Regions from separate parts of the Pseudomonas sp. D5(2026) genome, predicted to be linked through region 2. Evidence: riboswitches for the same ligand, from Rfam matches in the RefSeq annotation. Region 2 holds a riboswitch; each other region holds the start of a gene.
What was found. A riboswitch is a leader RNA that binds a small molecule or an ion and turns the genes downstream of it on or off. The one in region 2 is predicted to bind cobalamin.

Region 1: it holds a riboswitch for cobalamin, as region 2 does, so the genes downstream of both, cobW (cobalamin biosynthesis protein CobW) here and AC3B5Q_RS16345 (TonB-dependent receptor) in region 2, are expected to answer to the same signal.
Region 3: it holds a riboswitch for cobalamin, as region 2 does, so the genes downstream of both, AC3B5Q_RS12915 (CbtB domain-containing protein) here and AC3B5Q_RS16345 (TonB-dependent receptor) in region 2, are expected to answer to the same signal.

What each region holds. Positions count from the first base shown of each region.
Region 1 is NZ_CM173421.1:3,205,853-3,211,505, forward strand. Features, by position in the region: gene cobN (cobaltochelatase subunit CobN) at 1-1,841, opposite strand, end outside; gene cobW (cobalamin biosynthesis protein CobW) at 1,845-2,912, opposite strand; cobalamin riboswitch at 3,013-3,229, opposite strand; gene AC3B5Q_RS14925 (hypothetical protein) at 3,330-3,482, shown strand; gene AC3B5Q_RS14930 (hypothetical protein) at 3,479-3,841, shown strand; gene AC3B5Q_RS14935 (ATP-binding cassette domain-containing protein) at 4,013-5,590, shown strand.
Region 2 is NZ_CM173421.1:3,519,419-3,525,071, reverse strand. Features, by position in the region: gene AC3B5Q_RS16350 (acetyltransferase domain-containing protein) at 20-1,186, opposite strand; gene AC3B5Q_RS16345 (TonB-dependent receptor) at 1,304-3,430, opposite strand; cobalamin riboswitch at 3,540-3,747, opposite strand; gene AC3B5Q_RS16340 (GNAT family N-acetyltransferase) at 3,842-4,411, opposite strand; gene AC3B5Q_RS16335 (carboxymuconolactone decarboxylase family protein) at 4,490-4,834, opposite strand; gene lpxO (lipid A hydroxylase LpxO) at 4,954-5,653, opposite strand, start outside.
Region 3 is NZ_CM173421.1:2,805,683-2,811,335, forward strand. Features, by position in the region: gene AC3B5Q_RS12890 (response regulator transcription factor) at 1-109, opposite strand, end outside; gene AC3B5Q_RS12895 (DUF1272 domain-containing protein) at 331-573, opposite strand; gene cobM (precorrin-4 C(11)-methyltransferase) at 640-1,392, opposite strand; gene AC3B5Q_RS12905 (cobalamin biosynthesis protein) at 1,427-1,813, opposite strand; gene AC3B5Q_RS12910 (CbtA family protein) at 1,813-2,499, opposite strand; gene AC3B5Q_RS12915 (CbtB domain-containing protein) at 2,509-2,697, opposite strand; cobalamin riboswitch at 2,792-3,014, opposite strand; gene AC3B5Q_RS12920 (GNAT family N-acetyltransferase) at 3,120-3,599, opposite strand; gene AC3B5Q_RS12925 (LysE family translocator) at 3,724-4,353, shown strand; gene AC3B5Q_RS12930 (alpha/beta fold hydrolase) at 4,375-5,247, shown strand; gene AC3B5Q_RS12935 (pirin family protein) at 5,344-5,653, shown strand, end outside.

The sequences.
Region 1 (5,653 bases), 310 kb from region 2:
GCACGGGTCAGCGGCGGCATCAGGTGGTCGATGATCACCGCCTGGGTACGGCGCTTGGCCTGGGCGCCCTCGCCCGGGTCGTTGACGATGAACGGGTAGATGTTCGGCAGCGGGCCAAGCAGCGCGTCCGGCCAGCACTGCGCCGATAGCCCGACGCCTTTGCCGGGCAACCATTCGAGGTTGCCGTGCTTGCCGACGTGGATCACCGCATCGGCGGCAAATGCGTGACGCAGCCAGAAGTGAAACGCCAGGTAGCCGTGCGGTGGCACCAGGTCAGGGTCGTGATACACCGCGCTAGGGTCCACCTGGTAGCCCCGCGCCGGCTGGATACCAACGAAGGTCAAGCCAAAGCGCAGGCCGGCAACCATCAACCGGCCGCTGCGGTACATCGGGTCCTGTTCGGGCGGCCCCCAGCGTTCCAGCACTGCCTGGCGGTTGGCCTGCGGCAGGCGCTCGAAGGCCACCTGGTAATCGGCCAGGCTCAGGCTCTGGGCACAGGGGCGCTGGTCGAGGTGGTCGAGGTCGTTGGTCACGCCACCGAGCAACTGGTGGATCAGTTGCGTACCGCTGCCCGGCAGTTCGGCCAGCGGATAGCCTTCGGCCTGCAGCGCCTTGAGGATGTTGAGTGCGGCGGCGGGCGTGTCCAGACCGACACCATTACCAATGCGACCATCCCGGGTCGGGTAGTTGGCCAGCACCAGGGCTACACGCTTCTGGGCATTGGGCAGGCGGGCCAGCTCGACCCAGCGGCGGGCCAATTCGGCGACAAAGTCCATGCGCTCGGGGTGGGCGCGGTAGCAGACAACGTCGGACTGGCTGCGCTCGCTGCGCCAGGCCATGTCCTTGAAACTGACCGGGCGCGTGATGATGCGCCCGTCCAGCTCCGGCAACGCAATGTGCATGGCCAGGTCGCGCGCGCCCAGGCCCTGCTCGCTGGCTTCCCAGCCAGGCTGGTTGTCCTGCGCGCAGATGGCCTGCAGCACCGGGATGTCGCGACGGAACGGGCGCAGGTTGGGGCGCTCGGGGCTGGACAGGGCAAAACCGGTGGTATTGATCAGCACTTCGGCGCCGACCTCGTCCAGCCAGGCTTCGACCTGTTCCAGGCAGGCGCTTTCCTTGAGGCTGGCCACGGCGATCGGCAACGGGTTCAGGCCGGCAGCCTGCAGGCGCTGGCAGAACACGTCGATGAAGGCGGTATTGGCCGCTTGCAGGTGCGAGCGGTAGAACAGTAACGGCGCCACCGGCTGTTCGGGGTGCCAGTGCGGGTACCAGTCCTCGAGTGTCGCGCTGCCGTTGGCCGGGTGATAGACCGCCGTGCGCGGCAAAGGCTGCGGTTCGTCCCAGGCATAGTCGCGGCCCAGCCACTGGCTGGCCAGGCAGTTGAACAGGTTGATGGCGTTGGCCTTGCCGCCCTGGCGCAGGTAATGCCAAAGCCGCTCGGCCTGCTCACCGCGGACGTTGCCCAGGCTGGTCAGCTCCGGGTCTGGGCGGTCGTCGCCCGGCACCAGAATCAGCTGCACGCCACGGGCGGCCAGCTCGACCAGTTGTTCGACACCATAGCGCCAGTAACCAACGCCACCGTGCAGCGACACCAGGATGACCTTGGCATGGCGCAGCACCTGGTCGACATACAGGTCGACCGATGCATGGTTCTGCACCTGCATCGGGTTGGCCAGGCGCAGGCCGGGAAAGTCTTCGGGCAATTGCTCGGCGGTGTCGGCGAGCAATGCCAGGTGCGAATCGCCGCTGCAGAGAATCACCAGCTCGGCGGGTGTCTGGCCGAGGTCGGCAATGCTGTCATCCGGTACGAAACCACCGGGCTGGGTCCGCAGCAGGTGCATGGGTCAGGCGCCCAGTGCCTGGCGCAGGCGCGCTTCCAGCTGGGCAGCATCGAGGTCCTGGCCGATCAGCACCAGGCGGGTAATGCGCGGCTCGTCGGCACGCCAGGCGCGGTCGAAGTGCTTGTCGAAACGGGTACCCACACCTTGTACCAGCAGGCGCATCGGCTTGCCCGGGATGGCGGCGAAGCCTTTGGCGCGCAGGATACCGAACTCCACCACCAGCTGGGTCAGCGCATCGAGCAGCAGGCTTTCGTCGGCTTCAGGCAGGTCGATGGAGATGGAATCGAAAGCGTCGTGGTCATGATCGTCATGATCGTCGCCGTCGTGGTGGGAATCGTGGTGAGTTCGACGGCCATCGATATGTGACTCGGACTCGGCACCCACGCCCAGCAGCACGTCCAGTGGCAGCTTGCCGCTGCTGGCCTCGATCACTTTCACCGCCGGCGGCAGTTCTTCGGCCACCTCGGCACGCACCTTGGCCAGGCCTTCGGCGTCGATCAGGTCGGCCTTGTTCAACACCACCAGGTCGGCGCTGGCCAGCTGGTCAGCGAACAGCTCGTGCAGGGGCGATTCATGGTCCAGGTTAGGGTCGAGCTTGCGCTGGGCATCGACCTGGTCCGGGTAGGCGGCGAAGGTGCCAGCGGCCACGGCCGGGCTGTCGACCACGGTGATGACCGCATCGACGGTGCAGGCATTGCGGATTTCCGGCCACTGGAACGCTTGTACCAATGGTTTGGGCAGGGCCAGGCCGCTGGTTTCGATGAGAATGTGGTCGAGGTCGCCACGGCGTGCGACCAGCTCACGCATCACCGGGAAGAATTCTTCCTGCACGGTGCAGCACAGGCAACCGTTGGCCAGTTCGTAGACGCGGCCGCTGGCTTCTTCCTCGGTGCAACCGATGCTGCACTGCTTGAGGATTTCGCCATCGATGCCCAGTTCGCCGAACTCGTTGACGATGACCGCAATGCGGCGGCCCTGGGCGTTGTCGAGCATGTGGCGCAGCAAGGTGGTCTTGCCCGAGCCGAGGAAGCCGGTGACGATGGTGACGGGGAGCTTGGCCAGTGTTTTCATGTCGCATTGCCCTTGGCAGTGTGGCGCGGGCATGCAGGACGACAGCCGCGGGCCGGACCGGCCGGGCTTGTTCGCCACCGGATCACCCCGCCCGGTTGAAAGTCGAAAACGTGACGAGGCAGGTCTCCTGGCTTGCACCGTTCCATGCCCCCGTTCAGTTGAACAGCGGGCTGGCGGGATGACGCCTTCCCGCGCGCTGACGCAGTGGCTGTGTCGATCCGTTGTCGGTGCTTACAGTTGCGGGGGCAGCCGCGGCTTGTACCGCGTTCCCGTCTTAGCTCCGGCCATGCCGAAGAACCTCGAAGTGGGCAAGGCTACGCAGTGGCTGGCGGGTGGTCAACCATTGCTGCCGGCTGGTCGACCATAAGGGCAGCAACTGCGCTACAGTGGCACTTTTTCAACGGACAAGGACGCCCCATGCCCCTCGCCCCCGCCCTACCGGTATTGCGCATGTTCTCCGCCGACAAGGCCAAGGCTTTTTACCTGGATTTTCTGCAGATGCAGGGGCAAGACCCGTTCGGCAACCGCCTGCGCTTTTGCCAGCAGATCGATGACGAGGCCAACCCATGAAGGCATTGGGCAAACGCGAGATAAGTCGCCTGGAGCGGGAGTTGGTCGCGTGCCTGACCGATGCCTGCGAAGCCGCCAAGGCGGAGATTGTCGGCTTCAGTTGGCTTACCCATCGCCTCGACCCCGAGGACTTTCCGAGCAGCCTGCGTATCACCTGGGTATTCGAGCAAGAGGCCGACAAGGCAGCGGCCGTGGTCGGTGATGCGAAGGCGCGCATGCTGGCGCTTACCGGCCTGGCGCTGGAGCAAGCCGGCATTCAGCTGGACAATCCGGCCTGGCATGTGCGATTCGACAGTGAAGAGGCCTGCGTGCACGGCCACGGCGGAGACTGGGCCAAGCGCTTGCAGACGCAGCGCTGAGCCCCAACCGGCAGCCGGTGCTTTACCCGGCCCCAAACGGTCCGTTAGGCTACGCATTCCCTAAATTACGAGGTGTTCGTCCAATGCGCCATTGATGCCGCCGTCCGTTCGACGGCCAGTCTTCAGCCTCCGGTTCGTTCCGGAGATGTCGCGGCATTTGTGGAGATGTACATGACGAACACGTCGATTCTGACGCTGGACAGCGTTTCCTTGGTCTTGCCTGATGGCAGGCCGCTGTTTAGCAACCTCAACGAAACCTTCGACCAACGCCGCACCGGCCTGGTCGGGCGCAATGGCGTGGGCAAAAGCCTGCTAGGGCAAATTCTTGCCGGCCAGCGTGAACCGAGCAGCGGCCATTGTCGGCGCCTCGGGCCTGTCCACTTGCTGGATCAGCAAGTCATCGAGCGCAGCGCCACGCTGGCCGACCTGGCTCAAGTGGGGCCGGTGATTGCGGCGCTGGAACGCATCGAGCAAGGCAGCATCAAGCCCCAGGATTTCGACACCGTTGGCGAGCGCTGGGATATGCGCGAGCAATTGCAACTGCAGCTTCAGTGCCACGGCCTGGGTCAACTTGACTGGCGCCAGCCCGCTCGGACCCTGAGCGGTGGCCAAGCCATGCGCGTGGCACTGATTGGCGCGTGGCTCAGCGATGCTGATTACCTGATCCTCGACGAGCCAAGCAATCACCTGGACAGCAACGCCCGCGCCCAGTTGCTGAGCATGATCGAAGCCTGGGACCGTGGCTTGCTGGTGATCAGCCACGACCGCAGCCTGCTGGCGCACATGGCACGCATTGTCGAATTATCCAGCCTGGGCTTGCAGGCCTATGGTGGCAACTACAGCCTCTATAGTGCGCAAAAAGCCAACCAGACGGCGCAGGCCCAGCAGCAACTTGCCCGGCTGAAGCAGGAGCAGCAACGCCAGGCCGGTGAACTGCAGCGCCAACGCGAAGACCTGGAGCGCCATCAGGCCCGGGCCGGGCGCCAAGCCAGGCACGCCAACCAAGCCAAGATCCTGGTCGACCGCAAGCAGGAGCGCAGCCAGGCCACTGCCGGCAAGCAGCGCCGCGACCATCGCGATGCTCGGCAAACGCTTATGGGCAAAGTGCGTGACGCCGCCCGCGAGGTGGAGCGAGACAGCGCTATTACCTTGCACACGCCCACCCCTCAGCGTCATCCGGGCCGTGAAGTGTTGGCCTTGCAGGCACTTTGCTTGCCCCATGGCACCCGTAAAGCGCTTGACCTGCGCTTGTGCCTGGGCCAGCGCGTAGGGCTGATCGGCGCCAATGGCAGTGGCAAGTCCACCCTGCTCAGGCTGCTGAATGGGGAATTGCCGGCATCGCCCGACAACGTGCGCCTCAGTGGTGAGACCGCCCTACTCGACCAGCACTGCAGCACACTGGCAGGCAACCGCAGCGTGCTCGAACACCTGCGCCAAGCCAACCCGACGCTGGCCCAGGGAAAATTGCGCAGCCGCCTGGCGCAACTGGGCCTGGATGCGGCCCGTATCGAACTGCCCAGTGGCCTACTTAGCGGCGGCGAGCGTATGAAGGCGGCGCTGGCCGCCGTGCTGTATCGTGAACGGCCGCTCGACCTGTTGCTGCTTGACGAACCCGGCAACCACCTGGACCTGCCATCGCTGACAGCCCTGGAACGCATGCTTGGGCAGTTTCGCGGGGCGCTGATAGTGGCGTCCCATGATGCGGTATTGCTGGAAAACCTGGCGCTGGATGAGTACTTGCGGTTGTAGAAACCGAAAAAAAAGCATCGCAGCCTATCAATTCGTGACTGGCCGTTCCCGATCCGCCAAGGA
Region 2 (5,653 bases):
CGCCGGGGGAAAACGCTTTTCAGAAGTACTTCATCCAGCTGATGTCGCGGCGGCGCTGCTTCAGCCGGGCGAACCCGCGCACCGGCAGGTACAGCGAAACCGCCAGCAGTACCGCGCCCAGCCACACCGTTGCAATGCGGTCGAAACCGAAGTAGTCGCCATGGTTGAGCCCGAACAGCGCCACGCAGGCCAGGTACAGCAGCTTCAGCACATACAGGTGCAGCAGGTAGAAGAACATCGGTGCCGCACCGAACACCGCCAGTGCCGTGATCCAGCGCACTTGGCCGGCCCGCTCGAACGCGCGTAACAGCAGCAGGCCACAGCCCAGGGTCAGGGCCAGGAACAGAAGCGACGGTGGGTATTTGGTGATGTTGAAGAAGCTCATCAGGGTTTGCGTGAAGGTTGGATAACCGCTCCACGGCGCCTCACCGTAACCGTTGAACATGCGCAGCAGGGCAAAGCCAAGCAGCGCGAGCAAACCGGCTACCTGCAGGTGTTGCTGGCGTTGTCCGGCATCGCTGCCACGGGCGAACCAGGGCCCCAGGCCGTAACCCAGGGCGATGACGCCGATCCAAGGCAGCACCGGGTAAGACGTGCGCAGGTGCAGGGTCTCGGAAAACGCCAGCCAGCCACGATCATGCAGGATTGCCCACGGCACATGCAGGGCTGACTCTACGCCGAAGTGCACGCCGTCGAGCAGGTTGTGGCCGGCGACGATGATGGCGCCCAGGGCGAGTAGCGCGGCGCGTGGCAGCCACACCAGCAGCGACAGGGCGATCATGCTGACGCCGATGGCCCAGATCACTTGCAGGTAAATCACGCTGGGGGGCAACTGGAAGGTCCAGGCGAAGTTGACCAGGGTGAACTCCAGCACCACCAGGAACAGCCCGCGTTTGAGCAGGAACGCCGAGACGTCGCCACGGCCCTGATACTTCTCGCCATACAGCCAGGCCGACAGGCCGGTCAGCAGGACGAACACCGGCGCACACAAGTGGGCGAGGGTGCGGCTGAAGAAAAGCGCCGGTTCCGTGGTGTCGATGGCCATGGGGTCGCTGACCTGGTGGTGCAGGAAGAAAGTCTCGCGGACGTGGTCCAGGAGCATGAACAGGATCACCAGGCCGCGCAGGGCATCGATGCTCTGCAGGCGCTGGGTGATCAGCGTGGGCGTGGCGCTGGCACTTGTCATGGGCTGTCTAATAGGAATGGATTTCATGTGAAACGTTATCGTATAACAAGATGCTAAAAGGGAATAGAGGTTTTTGTGTGGCCTGTGCCGGGCTCTTCGCAGCACAAGCCACCCAGATCAGAAGCTGTAATCCACCGTCGCGAAGTACGACCGCGGCATCCCCATCAACCACTGCTGCCCGCTGAACGCCGACTGCACATACTCGCGATCGAACAGGTTGTTCAACTGCAACCCCAGCTTCACGTCCGGCAACACTTGCCAGGCGATGTTGGCATCGACCACGGTGTAGCCGGGGGCGCTGTGGTTATTGGCGGTATCGGCATAACGCTCATCCACATAACGCGCCCCCAAGCCGGCCTCTACCTGCTGGCCGAAGCCTTTGCTCAACCAAAGGTTGGCGGTACGCCGTGGCACGTTGGCCGGCCGGTTGCCTGCGCGGTCCTGCGGCAGACCGCCGACCATTTCGTCGAAGTCGTCGTACTTGGCGCGTACCAGCGATGCATTGGCCGACACCTGCCACTGATGGGCCAGGGCCAGCTCCAGCGTCGCTTCCAGGCCATCGGAGGTCTGCTGCCCGGCTTGTTGCTTCTCGTGCGTGATCGGGTCGTCGACCAGCAGCTTTTTCTTGACGATGTGGTAGGCAGCAAGCGTCCATTCGCCACGCCCCTCCCAAAAGCGCTGCTTGATGCCGGCCTCGGTCTGCTTCGCCTCGGTCAGGTCATAGTGCATCTGCGCGGGGCTGAGGCTGATGAGGTTGTTGACCCCGTCCTCGCTGGTTGAGTACTGGCCGTACAACGACAGGTCGTCGTTGAGTGCATACACCAGCCCCACGCGCCAGTTGCCACCTTGCAGGCTACGATCGCTGCGGCTGTCGTTGGTCAAGTTGTTGCGGTCGATGTGGTTCTGGTCGCGACGCACGCCGGTAACCAACGACAGGCGATCGCTCAATTGCAGGCGGTTTTCGGCAAACAGGGCAAAGGTATGGGTGGTCGAGAGCGTTTGCGGCCGCAACGGCGAGGCGCTATGGAACCCGCCGGGCTGTGGCTGCCACGGGTCGACGTAGTCGCCGCCGACATCGTTGTAGGGGGAATTGCTGTCGACGTTGAAGCGCACCTTGTTGTACTCGGCACCGAGCACGGTCTTGCTGGCCAGGCCGAACAGGGTGTGGTCGAAGGTGAAGGTCTGGCGGTCGCCGAACTGCTCCTGGTTGTGCTTGATCTCCAGGTAGCTGCCGCGCAGCAGTTGCTGACGCTCTGCGTCCCAGCTGTAGTCCTCGGCGTTGCGCCAGTGGCGGCGGCTTTTGATGTAGTACAGCTGGTTGCTGGCGCTGAGCTGGTCGTTCAGCGCCCAGTCGGTTGTCAGCCGGGTCCATTCATCAACGTACTGCTGCACGTCGTTCTGTACGTTGTAGTTCTTTTTGCGCAGGCTGCTGCGGTAGTGGCCGTCGATCAGCGGGGTGCCGTAGTAGTTGGCAGGTTGTGCATCGCCGCGGTCATGGGCCAGCGTGAAGCTGAGGTCATCACTGGCATCGAAACGCAGCGCGGCGCTCATGGCCAGGCTACGTGAAGCGGTGCGGTCGACCCAGCCATTGCCGGCCTGCTGGTTCAGCGTCAGGCGGTAGCTCAGGCGCTCGCTGAGGCTGCCGCCGCTGTCCAGGCCGAGCTGCTGGCGGTCCCACGAGCCGTAACCCAGGCGCAGGTGGTTGCGCACTTCGCCGGCAAAAGGTTTTTTCGGGATCACGTTGATCACCGCGCCGGTGGCGCCTTCGCCATGCAGTACCGAGGCCGGGCCGCGAATCACCTCGATGCGTTCGACCATCCACGGGTCGACCGGGAAGGTTTGGGTGCCGGCACCGGTGTACAGGCGCGCGCCGTCGAACAGGGTCATCACCGAGCTGTGGCCGGCAAAGCCGCGGGCAGACAAGCCTGTACCGCCGTCCCCCGGTGAGCCGACGAAGGTAATGCCCGGCGAGCGGGTCACTGCATCCTGCACTGTGAGGTTGTTGCGCTGCTGAATCTGCCGTTCGCTGATACTGCTGGTGCTGGCCGGCGTCTCCAGGGCACTGAGGCCAAGGCGCGAGCCTGCCTGGGTCGGCGTGGCCAGGTCGATGGTACGGCTGTCGAGGGTGTCGGTGATGGCCGTGGAAGGCAGGGCCAGAGGCTGCGGGTCGCGGTCATCAGCCAGCGCCGGCAGGGTGACGGCCAGGCAGGCCGCCAGAGGGTGAAGCTTGAACATACGGGACATGTCGTTCCACTGCTGCAGGAATGAATGGATCCCGGTGGAAAACACGCAAAGGCGAACCATGCAGGCAGGCGCGCGCACGGATTCCGGCCTGCGCCCGCCCACCGCGGGTTGCCAAGTGAAGCTCCAGGCCGGTCTCCGGGCTTGCGAGGGGCATGAAACCTTCACCTTCCCATGCCTGAGCACAGTGGTATCTCGAAGGGTTCGCTCGCTTACCGTTGCGGGGGCAGCACCGGACTTGTCGTGGGCAACACGACGCACCGGTTTCCCGTTTCACCCTGCGCGCGGCGGCGCAGGGCACCTGAAACTGGCGCGCATCTGACCATTGAAAGGCTGGGGCGTCAAATGTGGGTGTGCTGTGAGTGTCGCGAAAAAATCAGGTTGTGAGTTTGAAGGCAGGTTTGCCTGAACAGGCTAGCGCCCGCGGCGCCGCGATACCCGTGCCTCGATGTTCTTGCGCCCGATCAGCAGCGGCGGCTTCTCCACCACCGGCTCATCCGCCAGCCATTTGTACATCACCAGGCAGTCCACCAGCCCCAGGCGGGCATGACGGTAGGCCTTGGGCAAACGGCCGACTGTTTCAAAGCCCAGCTTGTGCCATAGCGCCACGGCCACTGCGTTGGTGGCTACCACCGAGTTGAACTGCAATGCCAGAAAGCCTTCCTGGCGCGCGAGCTTTTGCGAGTGCTCGCACATCAAGCGCGCCACGCCCCGGCCGCGCGCCTGTTCGCAGACCATGTAGCCGCAATTGCCTACATGCGCACCAGGCCCGGCAGCATTGGGCTTGAGGTAATAGGACCCCAGTAGCTCGCCATCTTCTTCGGCCAACAGCGTGTGCAAGGGCAGCTCCAGCCACAGCTGGCGGGCCTGCTCGAAGCTCAGCGCCGGGTCGAAAGCGTAGGTTTCACGGGCTTGGACAATGGCCTGGAAGGTGGGCCAGAAACGATCAAAATCTTCCGGCGTCATGGGGCGAATGTGGATCATGCGGGTTCCTGCGCGGGGTGAGCCGCCCAGTCTGGGTGGCGCGGCGCCGTCGCGCAAGGGCGACGACGCCGTTTGTGCTCAACCGTTGGCCTTGCCCACCGCGTCCATTGCGCGGGCCGAGTACACCAGCGCGGCACCGGCGTTCATGGCCACGGCCACGCCGAGGGCCTCGGCAATTTCCTCGCGGCTGGCACCCGCTTTGACGGCCTGCTGCGAATGCACGGCGATACAGCCGTCGCAGCGGGTGGTCACAGCCACGGCCAAGGAGATCAGCTCGCGGGTCTTGGCATCCAGGTGGTTGGTTTTGGCGCCTGCACCGCTGGCGGTCATGTAGCCGGCTACGGTGTCGGGTGAGAGTTGCTTGAGATCGCCGATGCCGGCCATCAACTGCTTACGGTAGGCGTCCCAGTCCATCATGCTCATCGTCTTCACCTTGGGGGGGTTGCGAGTGGAGCTTTCAGGCTAGTCGAAGAGTTGCACGTGTGAGGCGGTACTTTGGTTGGTAAACGCAGGTCACTCGTACAGTGGCCTGCGTTGAGCCTTCAGATGTAGATGAACACCAGCACCAACGCCGCGACCACTGCCCATTTTTCCAGGTAGTAGCGCATGCGGTTGCGCTTTTTCAGCGCCTTGCCACGCTCGCGGATCTTGTAGATGCGGGTGAACAGGCGGTTGATGCCACCGGTCTTGTCGCTGGCGTCGTTGGGCGCAGCGGCAGCGGCCATCACGTTGCGGCTGAACCAGCGGTTGAACGCAGTTGCCCAGCGGTACTTGAGCGGGCGTTCGACGTCGCAGAACAGGATGATGCGGTTGTGCTCGGTGGTGTTGGCCGCATAGTGGATGTAGGTTTCGTCGAAGATGACCCCCTCACCATCGCGCCACGCGTATTTCTCGCCGTCCACATCGATGTAGCAGCCATCGTCATTCGGTGTGTCCAGGCCCAGGTGGTAGCGGTAGGAACCGGCATACGGGTCACGGTGGCGCACCAGCTTGGCACCGGGTGGCAGGGTGGCGAACATGGCCGCCTTGACCGTGCCGATGCCTTGCAGCAGCTCGGTCGTGCGTGGGCAAAGGGCCATTGCCGACGGGTGGCTTTCGCCATACCACTTCAGGTAAAAGCGCTTCCAGCCGGTCTTGAAGAACGAGTTGAAACCGACGTCATCGTAATTGTCGGACTTCTTGATTTCACCCACGTGCAGCAACTGGCGACCTTCCTCGCGGATCTCCTGCCAGTGGTCCTGC
Region 3 (5,653 bases), 710 kb from region 2:
CACTGCCATTGCCGACCTCGCCGACGACATGGAAGCGCTCGCGCTCGAGCAGTAGGCGCAAGGACAGCCGGACAATAGGGTGGTCGTCGACGATCAGCACGGTTGTCATGAGGAAAACTCCTGTAGGGATGTGGTCCGCTTCCTGGAACACTCAGGAATACGTCTGCAAGTGGGGTTATCGGAAGCGCTGCACGATACGACCATTCCCGAAGTTTGGTAATGCCGAGTATAGAAGTGTTGAAATCCTCAGTGCTTATTGTTGAAAAATCCTACAAGAAACAGGAAAGACATCACCCTGAAACAGCGGTGATGCCGATTCTTTGCAGTTGCTCAGGCGCAGGCTGCGTGCGGTTTGTGTATACGCAGTGTGGAGGCAGGGTTGTTGGCCAATGCCTGCCCGACCCGCGTCGGGCGGGCTACCAACTGCCCGGTACAATTCGGGCAGCGGCCTTGGAAGCGGGTTTCGGCACAGGCACGGCAGAACGTGCATTCGAAGGAGCAGATCAGAGCGTCGGGGCTGTCACCCGGCAGGTCGGCATCACAACACTCGCAGTTGGGGCGTAACTCCAGCATGGGCATGACTCCTGTTCGCAGGCGGAAACCCGGAGTCTGCTACGCCCGAGGCAAGGCTGGCAATGTTCAGTCGCCAGGGCGGTACAGGTGGGCATGCCCGGCACGGTACAAGGCCGATTCGGCGAACGGCGTATCCCCCAGTACATGACCTACCAGGATCAGCGCCGTGCGCCGGAAATCCTTGGCCGCTACGCGTTCGACAATGTCACCGAGGTTGCCGCGCACCCAATCCTGGTCTGGCCAGGTGGCCCGATGCACCACCGCAACCGGGCAGTGCGCGCCATAGTGCGGCACCAACTCATCGACAATGCGCGACAGGTGCTTGACCCCCAGATGAATTGCCAGGGTGCTGCCATGGCGCGCCAGGTCGCCCAATTGCTCACCAGGTGGCATGGGCGAACTGTCGCCATAACGGGTGAGGATCACCGTCTGCGCCACTTCAGGCAAGGTCAGCTCGCAGCCGAGCAGGGCGGCGCTCGCTGCCGTGGCGGTAACGCCGGGGATGACCTGGTAATCGATGCCTAGCGCCTGCAGGTGGCGGATCTGCTCACCGATGGCGCCGTACAGGCTGGGGTCGCCGCTATGCACCCGGGCCACATCCTGACCTTGTTCGTGCGCGCTGCGCATGGCAGCGATGATCTGTTCCAGATGCAGTTCGGCGCTGTTGATCACGGTTTCGGCCTGGTGGCCTTCGAGCACGGCGGCGGGCACCAGTGAACCGGCATAAATGATCACTGGGCACTGACGAATCAGCCGTTGGCCCTTGACCGTGATCAGCTCCGGGTCGCCGGGGCCGGCACCGATAAAGTAGATGGTCATGCTAAGTCCTGGCAAGAAAGAGGGTACGAAACGTTCAGCAGGCCAGGGCGAGCGTCGCCGGGCCCAGTACCTGGCGCGTCAGTAGCAGGCTGGCTGTACCCTGCCGCTGGCTGGCCAGGGCCAGTGCCGCGCTCTCGGCTACGCCCCAGCAGCCGCTGTGCCGGTAGGCAGCGGCGGACCGGTGGCTGAGCAGTGGTTCATAGGGTTGCAGTTGCGCGACATGGTACAGCACCAAAGGCAAACCTAGGTGCTCTGCCAGTTGCAACAACCCGGGCTCGTCGGCCTTCAGGCTGATGCTTGCGATGCCGCGCAGGTCAGCCAACGCCAGGCCCTGGTCGTCCAGAGCCTGGTGCAGCAAGCGATGCAAGGTGTCCGCCGGGCAACCCCGGCGGCAGCCAAAACCAGCGTAGAAGGCAGGCATCAAGCCTGGCTGGAACGGCGGAACAGCCAGGCGCTGAGCAGGCCCAAGGCCAGCCAGAAGGCGGCGTTGGTCAGCCAGGAGGCGACTTTGAACTGGGTTTCCAATGCTTCGGGGGCCAGGCTTTCGTGCACCTCCGGTTGCGGCGCACCGATGACATGAGGCATGACCAGCAGCACGGCGCCCAGCGCCTTCAGCAGCCAGTGGCGGGCAAACACCAGCAAGGCCAGGCCCAGCGCAGTGGCACTGGCTGTACCGACCCACCAGGTCTGGCGTTGCCCCAGGTCGGCGGCCGCAGTACCTGGCAGTTCTGGTGGCAAGCCCAGGGTTGGGGCCAGGCAGAACACGGCGAAGCCAGCCAACCCCCACAATGCGCCAGTGGCGGCGCGTTTGGGCTCGCGAAGGCTGTAAAGGGCGGCGAGGATCAGGGCGAAGCCGACCGCGACCACCAGGTTGCCGCCTGTGGTGGACAGCACGCGCTGCCAGCCGTCTTCCGGCGACCAGGCTTCGGCGCTGTGTTCATGAGCGGCCACTTCGCTACCGTGTTCGTGGTGTGCGGCCGGGGCCGAGGACTCGTAGGTTTCCGCCTCCAGAATCAGCGGAGCAACCCAGAAGCTTTGCAGCAAGGTCAGCAACAGGGCTGCAAGGAGCCCGCTGAAGCCCGCAGTACGGGCAATGCGCGTGATCATCAGGCGTACTCAGTGGCAGGGGAAGGCGGCGCTGTGGCGGGTGTCGTGGGCGGCGTTGTGCACGGCCTCAATGTGCGAGAACCCGGCAAAGTAGACCAGGCACAGACCCAGCAAGCTGGCACCGACGGCGATGGTTACACGCCGGCTGAGGGTAACGGGGGTAGCAAGGCTGTGTTGTTTGGCGCTGGTGACGGGCATGACGCGATCCTCTGCTTTTTTGTGGGCAACGGGCGAGCGCGGCAGCCCCGGACGTGGTCGCCCAAGGGAATGCAACAGCGCCCGCCCACCGCGGGGTGTTCATGAACGTCAGGCCGGTCTCCGGGCTTGCGAGGAAGAGCTGGGCTCCTGGAACGCGTCACCTTCCCATGCCGTACTACAAGGCACAGTGGTACAGACGCTTCACTCGCTTACCGTTGCGGGGGCAGCACCGGCATTGTCCGGCCCTGCAGAAGGGCCTGGGACGCACCGGTTTCCCGTTTCACCCCGTGAGGGGCACCTGAACGCGAGGCATAAGGAGAGCATGGGGCGGGCTTGGCGTCAATGTCATACACAGCGCGAGGCTGTCGAACAGCAGGTACTACAGGCTCAGGCCCGCAGGCAGAAGTGCAGGAACCGGGCGTTCACCCGCGGGCGAATGCCGCCAGCTTGTCGCCATCCAGCCGGTAACGCACCCACTCATCCTGCGCCTCGGCCCCCAGTTTCTGGTAGAAGCCGATCGCTGGCTCGTTCCAGTCCAGCACGCTCCATTCCAGGCGCCCGCAGTTGTTCGCCACCGCTTCGCGGGCAATGTGCTGCAACAACTGCCGGCCAGCGCCATCGCCGCGTTGTTCGGGGGTTACGTACAGGTCTTCCAGATAGATGCCATTGCGCCCGAGCCAGGTCGAGTAGCTGTAGAAGTACACGGCAAAGCCGATTGCACGGCCATCACGCTCGCACATCAGGGCGTGCACAGTGCTGCCTTCTTCGAACAGGCTGTGCTCGATGTCGGCAAGGGTGGCGACTACCTCGTGGCGAGCGCGTTCGTATTCGGCCAGTTCGGTGATGAAGGTGAGGATCTGCTCGGCATCGGTATGCACGGCAGGGCGAATGGTGAGGCTCATGGTGACGGCTTCCTTGGTCCGGATTGGCGATACAGTGATGTGTATCTACGTAATTTAATCAAACTGTACCAGTCGCTGGGAAAGGCGACTCCGGTAGTGTGACAGCACCTATAAAGAAAGTGGAATGCCCGCCATGCTTGCCTCTGCCGACCTGCTGACCGCCTTCGTGCTGTTTGCCTTCGTGTCTTCCATCACGCCAGGCCCCAACAACACCATGTTGCTGGCCTCGGGGGTAAACTTCGGCGTGCGCCGCTCGGTCCCTCACGCCTTGGGTATCAGCTTTGGTTTCATGGTGATGGTACTGGCCGTCGGCCTGGGGCTGGGCGAGGTGTTCAAGGCCTGGCCGCCACTGTACACAGTGCTGCGCTACACTGGCGCCGCCTATCTGCTGTACCTGGCCTGGAAGATCGCCACTTCCGGGCCGGTCGGCACGGCCTCGTCCAGTGCCCGCAAACCGCTGGGCTTCTGGGGAGCAGCGGCGTTCCAGTGGGTCAACCCGAAGGCCTGGGTGATGGCGGTGGGGGCGATTACCACCTACACACCCGCGCAAGGCTATGTAACCAACGTGATCGTCATTGCGGCCTTGTTCGCTTTGGTCAACCTGCCGAGCGTGGGGGTATGGGTGATGTTCGGCAGCGCCCTGCGCAACCTGTTGCAGCATTCGCGCTGGCTGATGCTGTTCAATGTCGTGATGGCCCTGTTGCTGGTGATTTCACTGTACCCGCTGCTGTTTGTAGAATCAGCGTTTTCCTGACCCCGAGAGTACAGTAAGCCCATGCAGTTGATCCCCTGGTCCCACGAATGCGCCGAAGGTTTCACCCTGCGTGGCTGGCGAACCCCGGCCAGTGGCAAACCGCTGCTGCATTTCCTGCATGGCAACGGCTTCTGTTGCCTGACCTATCAACCGCTGCTGATGCGCCTGGGCGAGCATTTCGACCTGTGGCTTTGCGACGTTCAAGGCCATGGCGACAGTGACCATGGCGGGGTGTTTCGCGGCTGGAACCGCTCCGCTGCCTTGGCGGTGGAGGCCTTTCAGGGCGGGCGTGGCGAATATGGCGACGTACAGCGGTTTGCCGTAGGTCACAGCTTCGGTGGCGTGCTCACAGGGCTGATCCTGGGCAGTGAGCCGCAACTGTTCGCACGTGCCGTGCTGCTCGACCCGGTACTGTTCAGCCGACGCATGATCGGCGTGATGGGGGCGGCAGCCCTGGTCGGCCTGCATCAGCGCCACGGCCTGGCCCGCAAGGCTGCCAGCCGCCGCAGCCACTGGCCCGATCGCGAGTCGGCGTTGGCCTCGCTGGAAGGGCGCGGCATCTTCAAAGGCTGGACACATGCGGCACTGCAGGCCTATGTCGAGCATGCCATCGGGGATTGTGGCGAGGCTGTGGTGCTCAAGTGCCGGCCCAGCCGTGAAGTGGAAATCTTCAGCTCGTTCCCTAAACGCTTGTGGGCCAGTCTGGCTGCAATCAGGACGCCGACACGAGTGTTGTATGGCGAAGACACCTATCCCTTTGTGCCACATTCGGTGAATCGCCTGGCGCTGCTAAACCGCAATGTGACCGCACGGCAAGTTCCCGGTGGGCACTGTTTCATGCAGGAAGACCCGGCCATGGCGGCCGAGCAGGTGCTCGGTTTCTTGCAGGTTTGACTGTTCTGCAGGTGGGACGAAGCATGCCATTTTAGTCAGCTACCGCTTGATTGGCATCATTGATAAGGTTATCTCAACCAAGAGAGGAGCCTTCTCATGAAAAAGATTCTGGGTATTCACCGCAGCCCTCACGCCCATTGGGTGGGTGATGGTTTTCCGGTGCGCAGCCTGTTCACCTACGACAACCTGGCCAGCCGGATAAGCCCGTTCCTGCTGCTGGACTACGCCGGTCCGCATGATTTCGCCCCGACCCAGGCCCGACGCGGTGTAGGCCAGCATCCGCATCGCGGCTTCGAGACGGTGACCATCGTCTACCAGGGTGAACTGGAGCACCGTGACTCTACCGGTGCTGGCGGCTTGATCGGCCCTGGTGACGTGCAGTGGATGACGGCTGCCAACGGCATCA